3 regions of the Blastococcus sp. SYSU D00813 genome follow, and region 2 is predicted to be linked to each of the others. Evidence: riboswitches for the same ligand, from Rfam matches in the RefSeq annotation. Region 2 holds a riboswitch; each other region holds the start of a gene.

Region 1 (7,545 bases), on a different contig from region 2:
GAGCACCAGCGGGTCGAGCTCCAGCGCCAGCGCGAGGTTCGTCAGCGGGCCGAGCGGCAGCAGGTCGTACTCCCCCGGCGCCGCGTTCGCGAGCTCCACCAGGTGCTCGGCCGACGTCCGCGCGACGACGTGCGGGCTCGGCCGGTCCAGGCCGAGGTCACCCATGCCGTCGTCCCCGTGCACGTAGGGCGCCAGGTGCGCGGGCCGGCCGTCGACCGGGCCGGCCGCGCCGGCGGCGACGGGCACCTCGGAGAGGCCGGCCAGGCGCATGACGTAGCCGATGTTGAGCAGCGCGTCGTCGACCGAGCAGTTGCCGAACACCGAGGTGACGGCGCTGATCTCGACGTCGGCGCGGCCGGCCAGCCACAGCAGGGCCAGGGCGTCGTCGATCCCGGTGTCGGTGTCGACGACGACCTTCCGGCGGGGTGCGGTCAACGGGTCTCCTCGGGGTGCGCGACGGCCTCGGGGTGGGCGGCGCTCTCCGCGGCGAGGGGGTCGGCGGCGCGCAGCCGGCGACGCACGCGGATACGGGAGAGCACCAGCACCACCAGGGTGACCAGGTAGGGGGCGGCGTCGGTGAGCTGCTGGGGCAGGCCGATGCCCTGCAGCCGGAAGCCCCACGCCTCCGCCGCGCCGAACAGCAGGCAGGCGCCGAGCACCCACAGCGGCCGGTTGACCGCGAGCATCACGGCGGCCACGGCCACCCAGCCGCGGCCGGCGGTCATGTTCTCGGTGAACGCGGTGACCGTGCCCAGCGACAGCTGCGCGCCGCCCAGCCCGCACAGGGCGCCGGCGACCAGCACCGTCACGCGCTGGTAGCGGCCCACGGGCACGCCCAGGCTCGTCGCGGCCTCGGGGTGCTCCCCCACCCCGCGCAGCCGCAGCCCCACCGCGGTGCGCGACAGGAACAGCGACAGGACGACGGCGAGCACGACCGCCAGCGGCACGAGCACGGTGGCCCGCCCGAGGACGTCGCCGAGCACCGGGACGCCGTCGAGCACGTCGAGGTCGGGCAGCCCCTGCAGGCCCTGCGGGGCGAAGGTGCCGGTGGCGTCGAGCGCCTCGCGCATGACGAACCCGGTCGCGCCCAGGGCGAGCAGGTTCATGCCGACCGCCACGATGATCGGGTCGGCCCGCCAGGTGACGGCGCCGACCGCGAGCACGAGGCTGAGCACGGCGCTGGACGCGGTCGCCGCCAGCACGCCCAGCCACGGGCAGCCGGTCCACCAGCTGACCGCCACGGCGGTGAAGGCGCCCCACAGCAGCTGGCCCTCGAGGGCGATGTTGAAGACGCCGGCCCGGCCGCACAGCGCCCCGCCGAGCGCGGCGTACAGCACCGGCGCCGCCGAGGTCAGGACGGCGGCGACGAACGCCAGGTTGAGCACGTCCACGTCAGGCCCTCCCCCCGGCCGCGCGCCGGGCCCGGGCGGCGAGCCAGCGGGCGGCCAGCACCCGCAGCGCCAGCACGAGGATGACGACGGCCTGCAGCACCTGGCCGAGCTGGCGCGGCACGTCGACGTCCCGCTCCATGCCCGCGGCACCCACCGACAGGACCGTGAACAGCGCCGCGGTGAGCGGCAGCAGCGCCGGCCGGCCGCCGGCCAGCAGCGCGGCGGCCACGCCGGCGAAGGTGTAGCCGGGCGCGGTCAGCGCGTCGTCGATGAACCGGAACGGCTGGCTCATCACGATCACCGCGCCGGCCAGGCCCGCGACGGCGCCGGCCGAGGCGAGCGTGCCCAGGGTGAGCCGGGGCACCGAGAGGCCGCCGTAGGCGGCGAAGCCGCGGTTGGCGCCGGCCACCCGGATCTCGTAGCCGACGGGCGTGCGGGCGTCGACGTAGACGGCGACCAGCAGGACGGCGACGACGAGCACCAGCCCGGCGTTGGTGTAGCTCATGCCGGGGAAGGCCGGCAGGTGCGCGGCGTCGGGCAGCCGCTCGGTCTGCGGGACCGGCGAGCCCTCCTCGGCCATCGGGTAGCGCACCAGGTACGAGGCGAGGGCGACCATCGGCGTGCTCAGCAGCAGCGTCGAGATGATCACCGGCACGCCGGCGCGGGTCGACAGCGGCGCGGAGACCGAGGCCAGCGCCCCGCCGGCCAGCATCCCGGCGACCACGCACAGCGGCAGGAGCAGCGCCGCGGGCCCGGGCACGTACAGGGCGACGGCGGCCGCGGCGATCCCGCCGGCCACCAGCTGCCCGTCGCCGCCGAGGTTGTACTCCCCCATCCGCGCCGGGACGGCGAACGCCAGCGACATCGCGAGGATCGCGGTGAACCCGGCGACGGCGAAGTCGATGTTGCTGACGCTCAGGGCGCCGCGGACCATCGCGTCGTAGCCGCGCACCGGGTCGACCCCGGCCGCGAGCATGACCACCGCGCCGACGAGCACGGCCACCGCCACCGCGCCGAGCGGGACCAGGGCGGCCGGGGCGACCAGCCGCAGCCGCTGCGCCAGCGCCGTCACGCCGCTCCCCCCGTGGCCGTCGCGCCCGCCGGGGCCGACGCCTGCACCATCGCCGCGCCCAGCACCTCCTCGGTGGCGTCGGCGGCGTCGAGCTCCGCCGTCACCGCGCCGTCCAGCATCACCAGCACCCGGTCCGCGAGCGCCCGCAGCTCGCTGATCTCGTAGGAGACCAGCAGCACCGCGCCGCCGCGGGCGCGGTAGTCCAGCAGCAGCCGGTGGATCTCCTCCCCCGCGCCGACGTCGACGCCCTGGGTCGGCTGCTCCACCACGAGCAGCGGCGCCTCGTGGTGCAGCTCGCGGGCGAGCACCACCTTCTGCGCGTTGCCGCCCGACAGCGAGCTCAGCGGCACGGCGGTGCCGGCGGTCTTCACGCCGAGGCGGGTGACCAGCTCGGCGGCCTGGCTGCGCAGGGCGCGGGGGGACAGCCGGCCGCGGCGGCCGATCGGCGCGCTGCGGTGGTGGCCGAGGGCGAGGTTGTCGGCCACCGACAGCGCCGCGGCGGTGCCCACGCCGGGCCGGTCCTCGGGCACGTAGGCGATCCCGAGCCGGCGCCGCTCGCGGACACCGAGGCCGGCGAGGTCCCGGCCGTGCAGCCGCACGGTGCCCGCCTCGGGGGTGCGCAGGCCGACGACGGACTCGACGAGCTCGCGCTGGCCGTTGCCCGAGACCCCGGCGATGCCGACGACCTCGCCGGGGCGCACCTGCAGGGAGACGTCCTGCACGCGGCTGGCGCCGGGCGCGGCCGACATCCGCAGGCCGCTCACCTGGAGCACCGGGTCGGCGGCGGCGACGCCGCGCGGGTTGACGGCGGGGACCAGCCCGCGCCCGATCATCGCCTCGACGACCTCGCCGGCGGTGGTCTGCGCCGTGGTGAGCCGGGCGGTCACGACGCCGTCGCGCAGCACCGTGACCCGGTCGGTGCCCTCGAGCACCTCGCGGACCTTGTGGGTGACCAGGGCGACCGTCGTCCCCTGCGCGGCCATCCGGCGGACGACGGCGAACAGCGAGTCGACCTCGCCGGGGGTCAGCACGGCGGTCGGCTCGTCGAGGATGAGCACCTCGGCCTGCCGGTGCAGGGCCTTGAGGATCTCCACCCGCTGCCGGACGCCGAGCGGGAGGGTGTCGACGCGGGCGGCGGGGTCGACGTCCAGGCCGATGCGGGCCGACAGCTCCTCCACCCGGCGCTCGGCGGCCCGCCGGTCCAGCACGCCGAAGCGGCGCGGCTCAGCGCGGTAGACGACGTTCTCGGCCACGCTCAGCGAGCCGAACAGCCGGAAGTGCTGGTGCACCATGCCCAGGCCCGCGCCGATGGCGTCGAGCGGGGAGGACAGCCGCACCTCGCGGCCGTCGCGCAGCACCTGGCCGGCGTCGGGCCGGTGCAGGCCGTAGAGCACCGACATCAGGGTGGACTTGCCGGCCCCGTTCTCCCCGACCACGGCGTGCACCGTGCCGCGCTCGAGGACGAGGTCCACGCCGTCGACGGCGACGACCGGGCCGAAGCGCTTGGTGATGCCGCGCAGCTCGGCCGCGGGGGGAGCCCCCGCGGCCGAGTGCGCGTCGGTCGTGCCGGTCATCCAGCGGCCGGGTCGTCCACGGTGATCGTGCCGTCGATGATCTGCTGCCGGACGCCCTCGAGCTGCTCGACGACCTCGGGCCGGTCGGCGATGAGGCAGCCGGACCCGGCGAGGTCGTCGGCGAAGGCGGTCAGGCCCACGCCGTCCTCGGCCAGGCCGTAGACCTGCGAGCCGCCGGTGTCGCCGTCCAGGATCGAGCGGACCGACTCGGCGAGCGCGACGTCGACGTTCTTCAGCACGTTGTCCACGACCTGGCCCGGGGCCGAGCCGCACTCGTTGACGTCGACGCCGTAGGCCTGGAAGCCGCCGGCCGCGGCGACCTCGAAGGCGCCGACGTTGCTGCCGGAGGCCGCGAGCAGCACCTGGTCGGCGCCGCCGTCGGCGAGCACCTGGGCCTGGGCGCCGCCGCGGGCCGGGTCACCGAAGGGGTTGTCGCCACCGACGAACAGCGGGGTGGAGGTCACCTGCGGGTTCACGCTCTGCGCGCCGGCGAGGAAGGGGTCGACCCAGCGGCGGATGAACGGCGTGTCCAGCGCCGCGACGACGCCGATCCGGTCGGTCTGGGTGAGCAGCCCGGCCTCGACACCCGCGAGGTAGGCCGCCTCGTGCTCGCGGAAGGCGGCGCAGGTGACGTTCTCCGGCTGCGGGTCCGGGCAGCCGTCGACGAGCAGGAACTGCTGGTCGGGGTTGTCGGTGGGCACCGTCGCGAAGGCGTCCTCGAGCGAGAAGGTCAGCCCGATGATGATGTCGGGCTGCTCGCGGACCGCGGCCTCGACGTTCTGCTGGATCGACGTCGGGTCCTGGCTCTCGAAGACGTCGAGCTCGAGCCCCTCCTCCTCGGCGACGCGCTCGGCGCCCTCGACGGCGAGCTCGAGGAAGTTGTTGCCCCCGACCGGGTTCGGGGTGATCACGATGATGGAGCCGGCGGAGTCGCCGCCGTCGCCGCTCCCCCCGCCGGAGTCGCTGTCGGCGCACGCGGTCAGGCCGGCGAGGGCCACGAGGGCGACGGCGGGCAGCCGTCCCCGGCGGCGGCTGTGGACGAGGGTCATCTCGGCTCTCCCTGGGAGCGGGCGCAGCGGTGTGCGCGGTCGGTCGGTGCGACACCGCGACCGGTCCGGCCGGAGGGGGGCGGCGTCGGCGACCACCGGAGACCTCCTCGTCCTTACCGGGACACGGTGCCCAGGTCTGGTCGTCACCCGGAGCACCCCGCGACGGAGAGGGTTGCCGGCCAGCGAGCCGGGGCTTGACGCTGGCACTCAGGACCGTCGGGGAGTCTAAGACACCGCCCCCGTGGCCTGGGAGACTGGCCACCGTGACCCTGCCGCGCGCCGCGCTGACCGAGCGCATGCAGCCGTTCGCCACCACGGTGTTCGCCGAGATGTCCGCGCTGGCCGTGCGCACCGGGGCGATCAACCTGGGGCAGGGCTTCCCCGACACCGACGGCCCGGCCTCGCTGCTCGAGGACGCCGTGGGCGCCATCCGCGGCGGCGTCAACCAGTACCCGCCGGGGCCGGGGGTCCTGGAGCTGCGCGAGGCGGTCGCCGCCCACCAGGCGCGCTTCCGCGGGCTGCGGGTCGACCCGGACGACGTCCTGGTGACCGTCGGCGCCACCGAGGCGATCGCCGCCGCGGTGCTGGCGCTGACCACCCCGGGCGACGAGGTGGTCACCTTCGAGCCCTACTACGACAGCTACGCCGCGACGGTCGCGCTGGCCGGGGCCACCCGCCGCACCGTCGTCCTCCGCTCGCCGGGCTTCGCCGTCGACGAGGCGGCGCTGCGGGCGGCGTTCTCCGACCGCACCCGCGTCGTCCTGCTGAACACCCCGCACAACCCCACCGGCAAGGTGTTCACCCGCGCCGAGCTGGAGCTGGTCGCGGAGCTGGCGGCCGAGCACGACGCGGTGGTGGTCGCCGACGAGGTCTACGAGCACATGACCTACGGCGTCCCGCACGTGCCGATCGCGTCGCTGCCGGGGATGGCCGAGCGGACGCTGACCATCTCCTCGGCCGGCAAGACGTTCTCGGTGACCGGCTGGAAGGTCGGCTGGGTGCACGGGCCGCGCGAGCTGGTGTCCGCCGTCCGGGCGGTGAAGCAGTTCCTGACCTTCGTGGGCAGCGGGCCCTTCCAGCCGGCGGTGGCCAGGGCGCTGGCGCTGCCCGACGAGTACTTCGACGGCCTGCGGGCCGACCTCGTCCGCAAGCGCGACCTGCTCGTCGCCGGCCTCGAGGCGGCAGGCTTCGCCGTCAACCGGCCCGACGGCACGTACTTCGTGACCGCCGACGCCGCTCCCCTCGGCTACACCGACTCGATGGCGCTGTGCTGGGACCTGCCGGAGCTGGCCGGCGTGGTCGGGGTGCCCGTGCGGGTCTTCCACGACGACCAGGACGCCGCGCCGTCGCTCGTGCGCTTCGCGTTCTGCAAGCAGGACGCCGTCCTCACCGAGGCCGCCGAGCGGCTGGCCGCGCTCGGCGCCCGCCTGGCGCGCTGACGGCGGGCCCCGGCGCCGTTGCCGGGGCCCGCCGCGCTCAGCGGCCCGCTCAGTAGGTGAAGCGGCCGACCGTGCTGCGCAGGTCCGAGGCCATCCGCGACAGCTCGTCGACGGCGGTGCGGGTCTGGGTGAGCGCCTGGGTGGTCGACTCCGCTGCGGTGGAGACGCCGGTGATGTTGTCGGCGATCTGCCCCGAGCCCTGCGCGGCCTCGGCCACCGAGCGGGCCATCTCGTTGGTCGTGGCCGTCTGCTCCTCCACCGCGCTGGCGATGGTGGTCTGCCGGTCGGAGATCTGGGCGACGATCTGCGAGATCTCCCCGATCGCCGCCACCGCCGCCGTGGTGTCGCCCTGGATGGCCTGCACCCGGCGGGCGATGTCCTCGGTCGCCTTCGCCGTCTCCTGGGCCAGCTCCTTGACCTCGTTGGCCACCACGGCGAAGCCCTTGCCCGCCTCGCCGGCGCGGGCGGCCTCGATCGTCGCGTTGAGCGCCAGCAGGTTCGTCTGCTCCGCGATGCTGGTGATGACCTTCACCACGTTGCCGATCTCGGCCGACGACTCGCCCAGCTTTGCCACCGTCGCCGTCGTCGTCTCCGCGGCGCTCACAGCCCGGGACGCGACCTCCGAGGCCTCCGCCGCGTTCGTGGCGATCTCCCGGATCGACGCGCCCATCTGCTCGGCACCGGCGGCCACGGTCGCGACGCTGCGCGACACCTCCTCCGCGGCGCCGGCCACGACGCCGGACTGGGCCGAGGTCTCGTTCGCCGACGCCGAGATCTGCGCCGAGGACGCCGACAGCTCCTCCGACGACGCCGCCACCGCGTCCGCGGCGCCCACGACCGTGGACATCACGCCGCGCAGGCTCTGCTGGGCGGAGTCGAGCGCCGCGGCCATGCGGCCCACCTCGTCCGCGCTGTCGACGTGGACCCGGACGGTGAGGTCGCCGGCGGCCAGGGCCTCGGCGGAGCGCTGCACGGACTGCACGTCGCGCACCAGGCGGCGCACCACGACGACGGTCAGCC
Region 2 (7,545 bases):
GAGGAGTTCGCCTGGACCGACCTGCTGCAGACGCCGGTCGACTCCGGGGACCTGTTCCGCGGCGTGGTGCAGTCGCTGGTCTACGCGGCGGTGTTCACGGCGCTCGCCTTCCGGCACTTCTCGAGACGAGACGTGACGTCGTAGCCGCTCAGCCCTCGGCCCCGTCCAGAGGCTCGCGCCGAGCTCGCGAGGCGTGAGGGGGACGGGGTCCTTCGACCGCTACAGGGACGCGCGGACGGCCTGGGCCCAGCCCTCGCCCATGGGGGCGTCGGTCACCGCGGCGTTGGGGACGGCGGCCAGGCGGTCGGCCATCCCGTCGACGGCGGCCCCGTTCGCGGTGATCCACAGCCGGCCCACCGCCGGCGCCATCTCCAGGTCGCTCACGCTGTCGCCGATCGCCACCGCCTCGGCCGGGTCGACGCCGCGCCGCTGCAGGTCCCAGGCGATCGCCAGGCCCTTGGAGATGCCGCGCGGCATGAGGTGGTAGACCCGCGGCGGCGCGGCGTCGGGCTCCAGCGTCATCCGGGACGTCGGGTGGATCGCCCCGTTGTCGTTGAGCGTGAGCCAGCCGAAGCCGCGCCCGGCGAGGTCGGCGTCCACCGCGAGCGGGTCGACCCGGCCCCGCAGCAGCGCGTCGGTCTCGTGCGTCGCGTGCCAGGGGGCGTGCCACTCGAGCCGGCCGGGGTGCCGGGCGATCAGGTCCTCGACCACGCCGGTCTCGGCCATCACGTCCATCGGCGTCCGGCCGTCGTACTCCGCCGGCAGCTCGCCGGTCAGCCGGTGGGTGGCCCGGCCGCCGTCCCAGCTCACCACCGAGCCGAGCTCGGCGATGGCGCCGTCGGCGGCGAAGATCCGCGCGGCCTCGACGACCTGCTCGAACGTCCGCCCGCTGACCAGCACGAGGGCCACCCCGGCACGGTGCAGGTCCAGCAGAGCGGCCGCCGGGTCGGCGGTGAGGTCCCGGCCGGCCGTGTGCCAGAAGGAGCCGCGCGGGCCCACCATCGTGCCGTCGAGGTCGGTGTAGACGATGCGCGTGGCCACCCGGGCAGTCTGGCCGTGCGCCGGGAGCGCACCCCCGCCGGGTAGAGTGACGCGCGTTCCACTCATCCAGAGGGGCAGAGGGACACGGCCCGACGAAGCCCCGGCAACCGCCGTCCGCGCGTCCGCGCAGCGGCAGGTGCCAATTCCGTCCCGCGCGGCTCGACGGCCCGACGCGGGGAAGATGAGGAGGTAGTCGTCGCATGACCCTGACCGCTCCCGGATCTCTCCAGGCCGACTCGTCCGCCGGTGGCCCGGTCCCCCCGTGTCCCGCGCGGGGCCTGGTCTGCCGCAACTGCGGCGCCACCTTCGGGCTCATCGCCGAGCACGCCTGCGCCGAGTGCTTCGGCCCGCTGGAGGTCGACTACGACCCCGAGCTGATGAGGGCGGTGACCCGGGAGCAGATCGAGGCCGGGCCGCAGAACATCTGGCGCTACGCCGCGCTGCTGCCCGTGGGCCAGGACCCGGCCGACCGGGTCTCGCTCGACCCGGGGATGACCCCGCTCGTGCGGGCCGACCGGCTGGCCGCGGAGTTGGGCATCACCGGCGGGCTGTGGGTCAAGGACGACTCGGCCAACCCCACGCACTCGTTCAAGGACCGGGTGGTGAGCCTCGCGGCGACCGCCGCCAAGGGCCTGGGCTACACGAAGATCGCGGCGGCCTCGACCGGCAACCTGGCCAACTCCGTCGCCGCGCACGCCGCCCGCGTCGGGCTGCCGTCCTACGTCTTCATCCCGGCCGACCTCGAGCCGGGCAAGGTCGTGCAGTCGGCGGTCTACGGCCAGACGCTGGTCGCCGTCGACGGCTCCTACGACGACGTCAACCGGCTGACCAGCGAGCTCGCGGAGACCGACGAGTTCGAGGACACCGCGTTCGTCAACCAGAACGTTCGGCCCTACTACGCCGAGGGCTCCAAGACGATGGGCTACGAGATCGCCGAGCAGCTCGGCTGGCGGATCCCGGCCCAGGTCGTCATCCCGATGGCGTCGGGCTCGCTGCTCACCAAGGTGGACAAGGCCTTCCGCGAGCTGACCGCGGCCGGGATCGTCGAGGCCACCGGGTGGACGATCTTCGGCGCCCAGTCGGCCGGCTGCGACCCGATCGCGACGGCGTTCGAGAACGGCTGGGACGTCGTCAAGCCGGTCAAGCCCACGGGCATCGCGAAGTCGCTGAACATCGGCAACCCGGCCGACGGCCCGTACGCGCTCGACGCCATCCGGCGGACCGGCGGCTCGGTGGGCCGGGTGGGCGACGAGGAGATCGTGCAGGGGATCCGCGACCTGGCCCGCACCACCGGGGTGTTCGCCGAGACCGCGGGCGGGGTGACCGTCGCCGTGCTCAAGCAGCTGGTCGCCGACGGGCGTCTGGACCCGGCGAGGGAGACCGTCGTCCTCAACACCGGCGAGGGGCTCAAGACCCTCGACCCGCTGGAGCCGGTCGTCGGCCCCACCCACCGGGTCGAGCCCTCGCTGCGGTCGGTCCGCGCGGCGGGGCTCATCAGCTAGGGGATAGGCTGGTCGCCTGACCGGGTGGCGGAACCACGGCGTCCGCCGGCCCCGGCCCGCGTCGCGCGCTGGACTGGTGTGTTCGACGTCTCTTTGTTGTACCTTCTCGCGCGGTTCGAGTTCCACGCACGTGTCCGACGGGCGGAAGAGCGAGTAACCCGGCTCCCGGAATCCGGGGGACCGTCCGCACGCACGAACGTGGGAGCACACGTGGCACAGGGCACCGTGAAGTGGTTCAACGCCGAGAAGGGCTTCGGCTTCATCGCCGTCGACGGCGGCCAGGACGTCTTCGTCCACTACTCGGCCATCCAGATGGACGGCTACAAGAGCCTCGACGAGGGCCAGCGGGTCACCTTCGAGGTCGTCCAGGGCGAGAAGGGCCCGCAGGCCGACGGCGTCCGCGTCGCCTGATCCCGCAGTCCTCGCAGAGGCCCGCATCCCGGCTCGGGGTGCGGGCCTCTGTGTGTCCGGGAGTGTGTGCGCTCCCGCCGTGTCCTGCGCCGGATCCCGCCGCGCGGGCGCGCACGCTGCGGGGAACAGCGGCCCGCCGACCCCCGTTCTTGCACTCGGCAGGGGCGAGTGCCAGACTTCCGGTTGGCACTCGACAGTGCCGAGTGCCAATCAGGTCGGAACGGTGAGGCACCGGTCCGCGGGCCGACGGAGCGCCCGCAGGTCCCGGTGTCGTCCGTCGCGGGCGCCGAACCCGGCCGTGCAGCGATCCATGCATGGAGGACATCACCACATGGCCAAGATGATCGCCTTCGAGGAAGAGGCGCGCCGCGGCCTCGAGCGGGGCATGAACACCCTCGCCGACGCCGTCAAGGTGACGCTCGGCCCCAAGGGCCGCAACGTCGTCCTCGAGAAGAAGTGGGGCGCCCCCACGATCACCAACGACGGTGTCAGCATCGCCAAGGAGATCGAGCTCGAGGACCCCTGGGAGAAGATCGGCGCCGAGCTGGTCAAGGAGGTCGCGAAGAAGACCGACGACGTCGCGGGTGACGGCACCACCACCGCCACCGTGCTCGCCCAGGCCCTCGTCCGCGAGGGTCTGCGCAACGTCGCCGCCGGCGCCAACCCGATGGCCCTGAAGAAGGGCATCGAGAAGGCCGTCGCCTCGGTCACCGAGTACCTCCTCTCGACCGCCAAGGACGTCGAGACCAAGGAGCAGATCGCCGCCACCGCGTCGATCTCCGCTGCCGACCCGGCCATCGGCGAGCTCATCGCCGAGGCGATGGACAAGGTCGGCAAGGAAGGTGTCATCACCGTCGAGGAGAGCAACACCTTCGGCCTCGAGCTCGAGCTCACCGAGGGCATGCGCTTCGACAAGGGCTACATCTCGCCCTACTTCGTGACCGACACCGAGCGCATGGAGGCCGTCCTCGACGACCCGTACGTGCTCGTCGTCAACAGCAAGATCAGCTCGGTCAAGGACCTGCTCCCGCTGCTGGAGAAGGTCATGCAGTCGGGCAAGCCGCTGGCCATCATCGCCGAGGACGTCGAGGGCGAGGCCCTGGCGACCCTGGTGGTCAACAAGATCCGCGGGACCTTCAAGTCCATCGCGGTGAAGGCCCCCGGCTTCGGTGACCGCCGCAAGGCCATGCTGACCGACATCGCCATCCTCACCGGTGGCCAGGTCATCAGCGAGGAGGTCGGCCTCAAGCTCGAGAACGCCGGTCTCGACCTCCTGGGCCGCGCCCGCAAGGTCGTCGTCACCAAGGACGAGACGACGATCGTCGAGGGCGCCGGTGACACCGACCAGATCGCCGGCCGGGTGAACCAGATCCGCGCCGAGATCGAGAAGTCGGACTCGGACTACGACCGCGAGAAGCTGCAGGAGCGCCTGGCCAAGCTGGCCGGTGGCGTCGCCGTCATCAAGGCCGGCGCCGCGACCGAGGTCGAGCTCAAGGAGCGCAAGCACCGCATCGAGGACGCGGTGCGCAACGCCAAGGCCGCCGTCGAGGAGGGCATCGTCGCCGGTGGTGGCGTCGCCCTGGCGCAGGCCACCGCCGTCGCGTTCGAGAAGCTCGAGCTCGAGGGTGACGAGGCGACCGGTGCCAACATCGTGCGCGTCGCGCTCGAGGCCCCGCTGAAGCAGATCGCCGTCAACGCCGGCCTCGAGGGCGGCGTCGTGGCGGAGAAGGTCCGCAACTCCGAGACCGGGTTCGGCCTCAACGCCGCCACCGGCGAGTACGTGGACCTGGTCGGCGCGGGCATCATCGACCCGGCCAAGGTCACCCGCTCGGCGCTGCAGAACGCCGCCTCCATCGCGGCGCTCTTCCTCACCACCGAGGCCGTCATCGCCGACAAGCCGGAGAAGGCCGCCCCGGCCATGCCCGGTGGCGACGGCGGCATGGGCGGCATGGACTTCTGACGAAGGACCACGTCGCCCCCCACGACGCGCTCCGCGCGCCGCGGGTCCCTGCGACGTAGCCGTTCCAGCAGGTCCCGGCAGGGGCGGTCCCGCATCGCGCGGGGCCGCCCCTGTCGGCGTTCCCGCCCCCTGGGGTGGCGACGAGATCTGCACACTCGGGGCTTTGCGGCCCCGGAAAGCCCCGAGTGTGCAGATCTCGCGCGTCAGTCCTCGGGGGAGAAGACGCAGAACTCGTTGCCCTCGGGGTCGGCGAGCACGTCCCACTCGATCCCGTCGGGGGTGGGGACGGCGTCCCGCTGCCGGACCAGGGTGGCGCCGGCGGCCAGCAGCGCCCCGGTGTCGCCGACGACGTCGAAGTGCACCCGGTTCTTCAGCAACTTCGTCTCGGGCACCGGCACGATCCACATCAGCGGGCCGGCGCCGTCCGGGTCGACGATGGGCACCGGCCAGTCCGCCGGGCGCGGGTCGCCGCCCTCCAGCTCGTCGCGGCGGACGTAGCCGAGGGCCGAGCACCACCAGTCGGCCTGGGCCTGGTGGTCGTTCGCGTCGAGGCAGAGGTCCTTGAAGCGGGCGGGGGCTGAACCCATGCCGTGCACCTCACCACACGCGAACGGGCCGAGGGCCCGTCACCGGTGTCGGTGACGGGCCCTCGGAGTGTCCAGTCGTGGTGTGTCCCGGCCGGGCTCACCCCTGGCGGAGGTGCGGGCCCGGCCGGGAGCCGGTCACCTGGCCTCGACCGTGATCGGACCGATCACGTCCCCGTTGCTGGACTTGAACCACAGGGTCCCCGGGTTCGTCGCCGGCGCGGGGTCCACCACGATCTCCCAGGGGCCGGTGGGCAGCCCCGCGTCGAGCGCTCCGACGGTCGCGGTCGGGTACCCGGCGGCGGCGGTCGCCACCGGCCCGGTGCCTGCGGCGTTCGTCCGGTGCACCGTGATCGTCGACCCCGGCACGGTGCCGGTGCCGCGGATCCGCAGCTCGTCACCGGCCCGGTAGATCGCGACCTCGACGGCGATGTCGTCACCGGTGACGATCGCGTTGGCCAGGTTGCCGGTGGAGATGGGACCCCAGTTGGCACTGGCCGGCGTCTTGGCCTGGACGCGGACGACGTACCGGTGGTTCGGCAGGCTCTTCGGCAGGCCGACGACGGTGCCGTTGGTGGCGCCGGTGACGACCGTGTCGAACTGGGAGACCAGCACCGGCGCGGTGGTCGAACCGATCGTCTGGTCGAAGACCCGGATCCGGTAGTCGGTGGCGTCGGTCACCGGGTTCCAGCCCACGGTGATCGTGCCGGCGTTGTTGTTCGGCCCGGCGCCGGTGCTGCCCAGGACCGCCACCCCGGTCGGCGCCGTGGCGGCCACCGCGGGCCTCGGCGAGACGACACCCGAGGCGTGGGTGGCGGCGCCGGCGGCGTTGATGGCCACGACGTTGACCTGCGTGTTGTCGGCCGTGATCGGGATCGGCGCGGTGTACAGCGTCGCGTTCGGCGCCGGGACCCGGCCGTTCGGCTCCGTGGTGACCGGCGAGCCGTCGAGCGTGTAGTACGCCGTGCTGCCCGCCTCCGGGGTCAGCGTGAGCGTGCGGTTCTGGGCGACGACCGCGGTGGTCCCGTTGAACGCCGGGTCCGTGGTGAGTGTCGGGCCGGTCGTGCCGGTCGTGTCACCGGGCACGGCGCTGGTGCCGAGGAGCGCGAACGGTGCGCCGAGCTCGCGGCCGACCATCGAGCGGACCTCGATGTCGTACAGCGCGGCGGGGTCCAGGCCGCTCAGGACCGCCTGGGTCGCGTCCGCGCCGACGCGGACACCCTGGAACTCCTGCGTGCCGGCGGTCGCCGGCTCGAGGGCCTCGACGCTGTAGCCGGTGACGGCTGCGCCGCCGGCGACCGGCGCGGCCGTCTTCCAGGTGACCGTCGCCTGGGTGTCGCTGTTCCACACGACGGAGTACTCGCTCGCCGGGGGCTCGGCTCCGGCCGGACCGGCCGGGCAGCCGGGGGCGCCGCCGCTGGCCAGCCCGTACTCCGCCAGGGTGAGTCCCAGCTGCTGCTCGACGCCGCTGGTGGGCTCGGCCATCCAGCCCAGCGCCGTCCACGAGCCGTCGAAGACCATCTGCTGGTCCTCCTGCGACATGTTCGAGAAGGTGACCTCGAAGTTGCCGCCGGAAGCGGTCCCGGTGACGGTGTAACCCGTGGCGGCCGGGTCGGGCGCCTCGTTGGGGCTCCAGCCGATGGCCCGCTCGCCGATGGCGCCCGCGTCGCGCATCGCCGGGTTGACCACCTCGATCTGGAGCCGGTCGAGGCTCACGTCGCTGCCGTACGTGCCCCTGACGGTGACCGAGTTGGTGTTGCCGGCGGTCGGGGTGCTGGCGGTCAGCTCGGTGACCTTGGCGGAGCTGACCGTCATGTCGTCGACCAGCGTCGAGCCGCTGAAGCTGACCGCCACCTTGTCGCCGGCCTGGATGTCGGGAGTCAGGTCGGTGAAGCAGGACGCCGAGTCGTGGTTCCACTCGATGAAGCCGTCCGCGGGCACGACGCCCGTGGCGGTGCCCATCACCTGGCCGCCCCGGGTGACCGTCAGGGTCGCGGTCTGGCCGGCCTGCGCGGTGTAGCCCTCGATGGCCACCATGTCGCGGTCG
Region 3 (7,545 bases), on a different contig from region 2:
TCATCTGAACGAGGACCCCGTCCTCCTCATCCCTCGCGAGCTCGGGACGAGCCTCTGGACGGGGCCGGCGGCTGGGCACCAAGCGGGAGGTCGCTGCGGCTAGGTGCCCAGGAGCTCGCGGACCAGCGCGCCGACGGCCTCGATCTCGACGAGGAACCCGTCGTGGCCGTACGGCGAGGAGACGACCCGCAGCGGGACGCCGAGGCCGTCGGCCACCCGCTGCTGCAGCTCCAGCGGGTACAGCCGGTCGCTGTCCACGCCGGCGACGACGGCCCGGGCGGTCACGCGCGCCAGCGCCGCCTCGACGCCCCCGCGGCCGCGGCCGACGTCCCAGGTGTTCATCGACTCGGTGAGCACCACGTAGCTGCCGGCGTCGAAGCGGGCGGCCAGCTTGACGGCGTGGTGGTCGAGGTAGGAGGCGACGGCGAAGCGGCCGTCGTCCTGCACGACCGCGCCGAAGCGCTCCTCCAGCTCCAGGGCGCTGCGGTAGGTGAGGTGCGCGATCCGCCGGGCCACGCCGAGCCCGGCGACCGGGCCGGGGCCGGGGAGGTGGTCGCCGCCGGCCCAGGCGGGGTCGCTGCGGATCGCCGTCTGCTGCGTGGTCTGCGTGCCCAGCTGGTCGGCGGTCACCGCGGCGCCGGAGGCGAGGAAGAACAGCCCGCCGACCCGCTCGGGGTGCGCGACCGCCCACTCCAGCGCCCGCATGCCGCCCATCGAGCCGCCGAGCACCGCGGCCCATCGGCCGATGCCCAGCGCGTCGGCCAGCGCGGCCTCGACCGCGACCTGGTCGGCGACGGTCACCGCCGGGAAGCGGGAGCCCCACGGGGCGCCGTCCGGCGCCGTCGAGGAGGGGCCGGTGGTGCCCTGGCAGCCGCCGAGGACGTTGGCGCAGACGACGAAGAGCCGGTCGGTGTCCAGCGGCGCCCCAGGCCCGACCAGCCCGTCCCACCAGCCGGCGGTGGGGTGCCCCGGACCGGCGGGGCCGACCACGTGGCTGTCGCCGGTCAGCGCGTGCTCCACCAGCACCGCGTTGCCGCCGTCGGGCGCGAGCGACCCCCACGTCTCGTAGGCGACGCGGACGCCGGGCAGCACCCCGCCGCGCTCCAGGGCGACCGGGCCGTCCAGGTCGAGGAACAGCCGGTTCCCGACCGGGTCGCCGTCCCGCCAGCCGCCGGTGCGGGAAGGGGTCCGGGACGCCGGTCCGGCGTCCCGGACCCCCGTCACCTCACGCCTCCCTGCTCATGCCGACTTGGCGGCGCGGAAGCCGGCCTCCAGGTCGGCGAGGATGTCCTCGATGCCCTCCAGGCCGACCGCGAGGCGCACCAGCCCGGGCGTGACGCCGGTGGTCAGCTGCTCCTCGGGGGTCAGCTGCGAGTGCGTGGTCGACGCCGGGTGGATCACCAGGCTGCGCACGTCGCCGATGTTCGCCACGTGGCTGTGCAGCTCCAGCGCGTCGACGAAGCGCTTGCCCGCCTCAACGCCGCCGTGCAGCTCGAAGGTCAGCACCGCCCCGGCGCCCCGGGGCGCGTACTTCTGCTGCGCGGCGTGCCACGGCGAGGACTCGAGAGCCGGGTAGTTCACCCGCTCGACGGCGTCGTGGCCCTCGAGGAACTGCGCCACCTTCAACGCGTTCTCCACGTGCCGCTCCATGCGCAGCGACAGCGTCTCGATCCCCTGGACGACGAGGAAGGCGTTGAACGGGCTGATGGCCGGGCCCAGGTCGCGCAGCAGCTGCACGCGGGCCTTGAGCGCGTAGGCCGGCGCGCCGAGGGAGGCGTAGACGACGCCGTGGTAGGTCGGGTCGGGCTCGGTGAAGCCGGGGAACTTGCCGCTGGTCCAGTCGAAGTTGCCCGAGTCGACGATGATCCCGGCGATCGCGGTGCCGTGGCCGCCCAGGTACTTGGTCGCCGAGTGGACGACGACGTCGGCGCCGAACTCGATCGGCCGGATCAGGTACGGGGTGGCGATGGTGTTGTCGACGATCAGCGGGACGCCGTTGCGGTGCGCGACCTCGGAGACCGCGCTGATGTCGAGGATGTCGCCCTTCGGGTTGCCGATCGTCTCGGCGTAGAAGGCCTTGGTGTTCTCCTGGACCAGCGACTGCCAGTTCTCCGGGTCGTCGGGGTCCTCGACGAACGACACCGTGACACCCAGCTTGGGCAGCGAGTGGTGCAGCAGGTTGTAGGTGCCGCCGTACAGCGACGCCGAGGCCACGACGTGGCTGCCGGCCTCGGCGATGTTCAGGATCGCCAGCGTCTCGGCGGCCTGGCCGCTGGAGACGGCGAGCGCGGCGACGCCGCCCTCGAGCGACGCGACGCGCTGCTCGAGCGCGTCCTGCGTCGGGTTCATGATCCGCGTGTAGATGTTGCCCATCTCGGCCAGCGCGAACAGGTCGGCGGCGTGCTGGGCGTCGCGGAACTGGTAGCTCGTCGTGGCGTAGATCGGCAGCGCGCGGGCGCCGGTGGCCGGGTCGGGGCTGGTGCCGGCGTGGATCTGCCGGGTCTCGAAGCTCCAGCTCTGGGGGTCGGTCATGCGCCGGTCTCCTCTCGGTCGGGAGACCCGGCGGCGCACCGGAGACTCCGTCTTGCCGGGCGGCGGGCGCCGTCCGACCGGCTCTTCCCCTGGAGCACCTCAGGACGGAGGAGAGGTTGCCGGGCAGCCAGCCAGGTGCTTGTCACTGCCTCTCGGGAGCCACCGCAGAACATAACGGCCCGCCCGCCCCACCCGTCACAGGGGTCGGGGCCGGCCTCAGCTCGTCGGCGCGGAGCTGCCGGTCGGGGACCGGGTCCCGGTGGGCGTGCGGGTCGAGGTCGGCTCCGCGGAGGTCTCCGTCGGTCCGGAGGAGGGGGTGGTCTCCTCGTCCGTCGGCTCCGGCTGCTCCTCGTCCTGCCCGCTCTCCCCGTCCTGCCCGCTCTCCTCGTCGTCCGTGGCGGGCGCCGACGTCGTCGGCCGGGCGGTGGTGGCCGGCGCCGTCGTCGTCGGCCCGGCCGGCGCCGGCACCAGCGGCACCTCCACCGCCGGGACGTCGCCGGTCTCCCCGGCCGGGGAGGTGTCGGTCGTCTCCGGCCGGACGTACAGGTAGAGGATCCCGATCGCCACGAAGAGCACGGCCAGGACGACGGTGGACGTGCGGGCGCGGCCCAGCCGGCGCGGGATCGCCGCCCACCAGTGCCGCGGCCCCTCGGCCGGCGCGGTGGTGACCGTGGGCGCCGGGGCGGTGGGCATCGTTCCGTCCGGGCGCGGCCCGTCGGCGCTCACCGCTGGTCCCGGACGGCGAGGGCGCCGGGCTCGGCCGCGCCGTCGGAGGAGGTCGGCGACGGCACGTTCAGGCCCTGCCGGCGGAAGGCGAGCACCACCCGGGCGCGCAGGTCGCGGCCGACCTCGAACTGCTTGCCGGGCAGGGTCCGGGCGACCATCCGCACGTTGACCTCGTCCAGGCCCAGGCTCTCCACCCCCATCACCGAGGGCTCGTCGAGCAGCAGCGGCTGCAGCCGGGGATCGGCGTAGGCCTCGCGGCCCACGCCGCGGAGGATGTCGTTGACCTGGTTGACGTCCACGCTCGTCGGCACCGGCACGTCGACGACCGCGCGGGCCCAGTCGCGGGAGAGGTTGACGACCTTGACGATCTGCCCGTTGGGCAGCGTGATGACCTCGCCGTTGGGCGAGCGCAGCCGGGTGACCCGCAGGGTGACGTCCTCGACGGTGCCGGTCGCCTCGTCGCCGCCGCCCACCACCTGGATGGAGACGACGTCGCCGAAGCCGTACTGCCGCTCGGTGATGATGAAGAAGCCGGCGAGGACGTCGCCGACGATCCGCTGGGCGCCGAAGCCGAGGCCGACGCCGAGCACCGTGGCGGGCGCGACCAGTCCGGTGACCGGGACGCCGAGCCGGTCGAGCACGAAGAAGACCGAGACCGCGTAGATCAGGACCACGAGGGTCCAGGTGATCACCTGGGTCAGCGAGTGGCGGTGCTTGGCGGCCTCGGAGCGCACCAGCGCGTCACCCCCCGTGGACCGGCGGTCGATGCTGTCGGTGATCTTGCTGCCGATCCAGGCCACGAAGCGGGCGAGCAGGACCGAGGCCAGGACGATCAGGATGATCTCCAGACCGCGGCCGGCGAGCCACTCCAGCAGGTCGTCCAGCGGTTGCACGGCGTCCTCTCCGGTCGGGGTGTCCGTCGCCGTCCACCCTGACGCAGGGGGCCGCGCCGGTGCCAGCCGGCCCCGGTCCCCGGCGCCCCCCTCCTCAGCGCGGCTCGACGAACAGCGACGCCGCGGACCGGCCGATCCGGCCGGTGGCGTCGAACAGGTCGGCGAAGCACTGGGCCGCACCGCCGGGACCCAGCGAGGTGGTCGCGTCCATGGCCAGCCACTCCCCGGCCGGCTGGCGGTACAGCGACACGGTGAGGTCCACGTTGGCGAAGGTGGCCCGCTCCCAGTCCTGCTCGGCGGAGATGCCGCTGGCCGCGTCGGTCATCACGAGCAGGTGCTGCAGCGGCGTGATCGGCTCGCCGGCGACCAGCGGCACGAGCGGGCGGGTCCACGCCGCCGCCGGGCCGGGGGAGTCGAAGGAGCCGGCCGTGAACCGCCACTCGAGGGCCCGGTGGTAGGCGACCTCCGTGCGGAACACGCCGGGCACCTCGGGGCGGCCGGCGTCCGGCCCGGTGGGGTGCGGGACGTCGGGGGCCAGGACGTCGACGGGCGAGACCTCCCGGGTGCGCATCCGCCACGCGGTCACCCGCATCCGCGCCGCGCCGTCGGCCGTGAGCGTGGCCTCGACCAGCTCCACCCGCCGTCCCGGCCGCAGCACCCGGCCGGTGACCCGGACCGGCCCGACGGGCACCGGGCCGAGGATGTCGAAGGCCAGCCGGACGGTCTGCGCCCCGGGCACCGCGCCGGTCCGCTCCACCTCGCGGGCGAGCAGCGCGGCGGGCGGGCCGGCGTGCTGGACGTCGTCCTCCCACGGGCCGATCGTCAGGGCGGTGGCGAGGAAGCCGTGCCCGTCGGCCGCGTCGCCGTCGGGCAGGTAGAGGGCAGCGGGCAGGTCCACCCCGGCAGTCTCGCGGGTCACCCGGCCGGGCCGTCCCGCCGGGCCAGCCACAGGGCGGTCCCCACCCACGCCGCCGCGGCGGCCGCGGCGAGCACCCAGATCCAGCGCAGCGGCTCCCCGGCGGTCGACAGCACCAGGAGGACGGCGACCACGAGGACCGCGCCGGAGATCGTCAGCGACCGCAGCAGGACGTCGACCGTGCCGGGCCCGGGGATCGCGACGAAGACGACCACGGCGACGACCAGCAGGAAGGCGGCGAGCGCGGCCAGGAACACCGCGGCGACGCCGTACTGGGCGGGCAGCGCGATCCCGGCGAGGCCGAACAGGACCGCGGCCAGCGCCAGACCCATCAGCGTGCGCCGCCGGCGGGTCGACCACGGCGGGCGCGGTGAGGTCACGGGTCGAGCCTCCCCGTTGCCCGGGCGCGGCGCATCCGACCGGGGACCGATGACTCCGGCGGCGGGGGGCCGTCCCACCTCCGACGGGGCCGCCCGGCCCCCTGACGACAGGAGCACGTCGTGCGCATGGTCTTCCTCAACCTGCCGGTCTCGGACCTCGCCGCCTCGCGGGCGTTCTACGCGGGCCTGGGGTTCTCGTTCGACGAGCAGTTCTCCGACGAGCAGGCCACCTCCGTCGTCGTCGACGAGAACGTCGTCGTGATGCTGCTGACCCGCGAGCGCTTCGCCGACTTCGTGACCGGCCCGATCGGCGACCCGTCCGCGGCGACCACGCAGCTGACGGCGCTGTCGGCCGGCAGCCGCGCGGAGGCCGACGACCTGCTCGAGAGGGCGCTGGCCTCGGGCGGCAAGCCGTGGAAGCCGGCCCAGGACCACGGCTTCATGTACGGCGTCAGCTTCACCGACCCGGACGGGCACGTCTGGGAGGTCATGTGGATGGACCAGACGCAGGTCCGGTGAGCGGCTCGCCGGGGCGGTAGGGGGCACGGGGCGCTACGGGGACTACATTGCCGCGGTGCCCACCGCCGTCCGCCCCGGTCTCGGCTACGCGGCGACGATCGGGTCGGCCGCCCTGTTCGGGATCAACGGGACCGTGTCGACGCTCGCGCTGCAGGCCGGCGTCGAGCCGACCCGGCTGGTGGCCCTGCGGTGCGCCGGCGCGGCGGTGGGGCTGCTCGCGCTGCTGGCGGTGCTCGCCCCGGGCCGGCTGCGGGTGACCTGGCGGGAGGTCCCCTTCCTCGCCGTCTTCGGCGTGGTCGGGGTGGCGCTCACCCAGTTCCTCTACTACGTGGCCATCGACCGGCTGCCGGTCGGCATCGCACTGGTCTTCGAGATGACCGCGCCGGTCCTCATCGCGCTGTACGTGTGGCTGGTGCGCCGGGAGCGGGTGCGCAGCCGGCTGTGGGTCGCGCTGGGCCTGTCGCTGTCGGGCCTGCTGCTGGTCGCTCAGGTGTGGGAGGGCGGCGGCTCGCTGTCGGCGACCGGCGTCGCCGCCGCGCTGGGGGCCGCGGTCTGCCTGGCGACCTACTACCTGATGGGGGAGCGGGGGACGACGACCCGCGACCCCGTCGCCCTGACGTGCTTCAGCTTCGTCGCCGCCGCGCTGTTCTGGTCGGCGGCCGCGCCCTGGTGGAAGTTCGACGCCGGGGTCCTGACCGAGCCGGTGCCGGTCTCGCTCGGCTCGGTGGAGGTGCCGCTGGGCGTCCTGGTGGCCTGGATCGTCGTGTGCGGCGCGATCCTGCCGTTCTGGCTGTCGATCGGCGCGCTGCGCCACCTGCCGCCGACGACGGCGGGCCTGGTGGCCACGGTGGAGCCGGTGTTCGCGTCGATCGTCGCGTGGCTGTGGGTCGAGCAGGTGCTCACCGGCTGGCAGGTGCTCGGCGGGCTCGTCGTCCTCACCGGGATCGGGCTGGCGCAGACCGCGCGCTCGGCGCCCGAGCCCGCCGTCCCCGAGGTCGCGCCGTCCTGAGCGGAGTGGGGGGGGGGGGGGGGGGGGGGGGGGCGCGCGCCCCCCCCCCCCCCCCCCCCCCCCCACACGCCCGCCCGCCCCCCCCCCCCGCGCCCCCCCCCCGCTCCGAGACGCCCGCGACCCCCCCCCCGCCCCCCCCCCCCCCGCCCCCCCCCCGGGGACCCTGCAGCGGGGTCCTTGCTCAGTCGCGCGGCTTCTCGCGGACCTCGAACGTCTCGATGACGTCCTCGAGCTTGATGTCGTTGAAGGAGCCGAGCCCGATACCGCACTCGTAGCCCTCGCGGACCTCGGTGACGTCGTCCTTGAACCGGCGCAGCGACTCGACGGTCAGGTTGTCGGCGACGACGACGCCGTCGCGGACCAGCCGGGCCTTCGAGTTCCGGTTGATCGTCCCGCTGCGGACGATCGAACCGGCCACGTTGCCGATCTTCGGCACCCGGAAGACCTCGCGGACCTCCGCCGTGCCGAGCTGGACCTCCTCGAACTCCGGCTTGAGCATGCCCTTGAGGGCCGACTCGATCTCCTCGATCGCCTGGTAGATGACCGAGTAGTACCGGACGTCGACGCCCT

The links. Region 2 has a riboswitch for S-adenosylmethionine ahead of thrC (threonine synthase). Riboswitches for the same ligand answer to the same signal wherever they lie in the genome.
Region 1: it holds a riboswitch for S-adenosylmethionine, as region 2 does, so the genes downstream of both, ACI8AX_RS03000 (BMP family ABC transporter substrate-binding protein) here and thrC (threonine synthase) in region 2, are expected to answer to the same signal.
Region 3: it holds a riboswitch for S-adenosylmethionine, as region 2 does, so the genes downstream of both, ACI8AX_RS14345 (bifunctional o-acetylhomoserine/o-acetylserine sulfhydrylase) here and thrC (threonine synthase) in region 2, are expected to answer to the same signal.

The regions. Positions count from the first base shown of each region.
Region 1 is NZ_JBJGZX010000003.1:78,140-85,684, forward strand. Features, by position in the region: gene ACI8AX_RS02980 (nucleoside hydrolase) at 1-435, opposite strand, end outside; gene ACI8AX_RS02985 (ABC transporter permease) at 432-1,391, opposite strand; gene ACI8AX_RS02990 (ABC transporter permease) at 1,393-2,463, opposite strand; gene ACI8AX_RS02995 (ABC transporter ATP-binding protein) at 2,460-4,037, opposite strand; gene ACI8AX_RS03000 (BMP family ABC transporter substrate-binding protein) at 4,034-5,086, opposite strand; SAM riboswitch class IV at 5,191-5,301, opposite strand; gene ACI8AX_RS03005 (pyridoxal phosphate-dependent aminotransferase) at 5,350-6,525, shown strand; gene ACI8AX_RS03010 (methyl-accepting chemotaxis protein) at 6,575-7,545, opposite strand, start outside.
Region 2 is NZ_JBJGZX010000004.1:120,090-127,634, forward strand. Features, by position in the region: gene ACI8AX_RS04290 (ABC transporter permease) at 1-144, shown strand, start outside; gene ACI8AX_RS04295 (HAD-IIB family hydrolase) at 220-1,041, opposite strand; SAM riboswitch class I at 1,101-1,229, shown strand; gene thrC (threonine synthase) at 1,242-2,543, shown strand; gene ACI8AX_RS04305 (cold-shock protein) at 2,754-2,954, shown strand; gene groL (chaperonin GroEL) at 3,286-4,914, shown strand; gene ACI8AX_RS04315 (VOC family protein) at 5,118-5,501, opposite strand; gene ACI8AX_RS04320 (fibronectin type III domain-containing protein) at 5,637-7,545, opposite strand, start outside.
Region 3 is NZ_JBJGZX010000019.1:35,285-42,829, reverse strand. Features, by position in the region: gene gdhA (NADP-specific glutamate dehydrogenase) at 1-8, shown strand, start outside; gene metX (homoserine O-acetyltransferase MetX) at 100-1,224, opposite strand; gene ACI8AX_RS14345 (bifunctional o-acetylhomoserine/o-acetylserine sulfhydrylase) at 1,240-2,532, opposite strand; SAM riboswitch class IV at 2,576-2,692, opposite strand; gene ACI8AX_RS14340 (hypothetical protein) at 2,749-3,225, opposite strand; gene ACI8AX_RS14335 (mechanosensitive ion channel family protein) at 3,255-4,151, opposite strand; gene ACI8AX_RS14330 (thioesterase family protein) at 4,246-5,049, opposite strand; gene ACI8AX_RS14325 (hypothetical protein) at 5,067-5,447, opposite strand; gene ACI8AX_RS14320 (VOC family protein) at 5,574-5,966, shown strand; gene ACI8AX_RS14315 (EamA family transporter) at 6,022-6,975, shown strand; gene infB (translation initiation factor IF-2) at 7,157-7,545, opposite strand, start outside.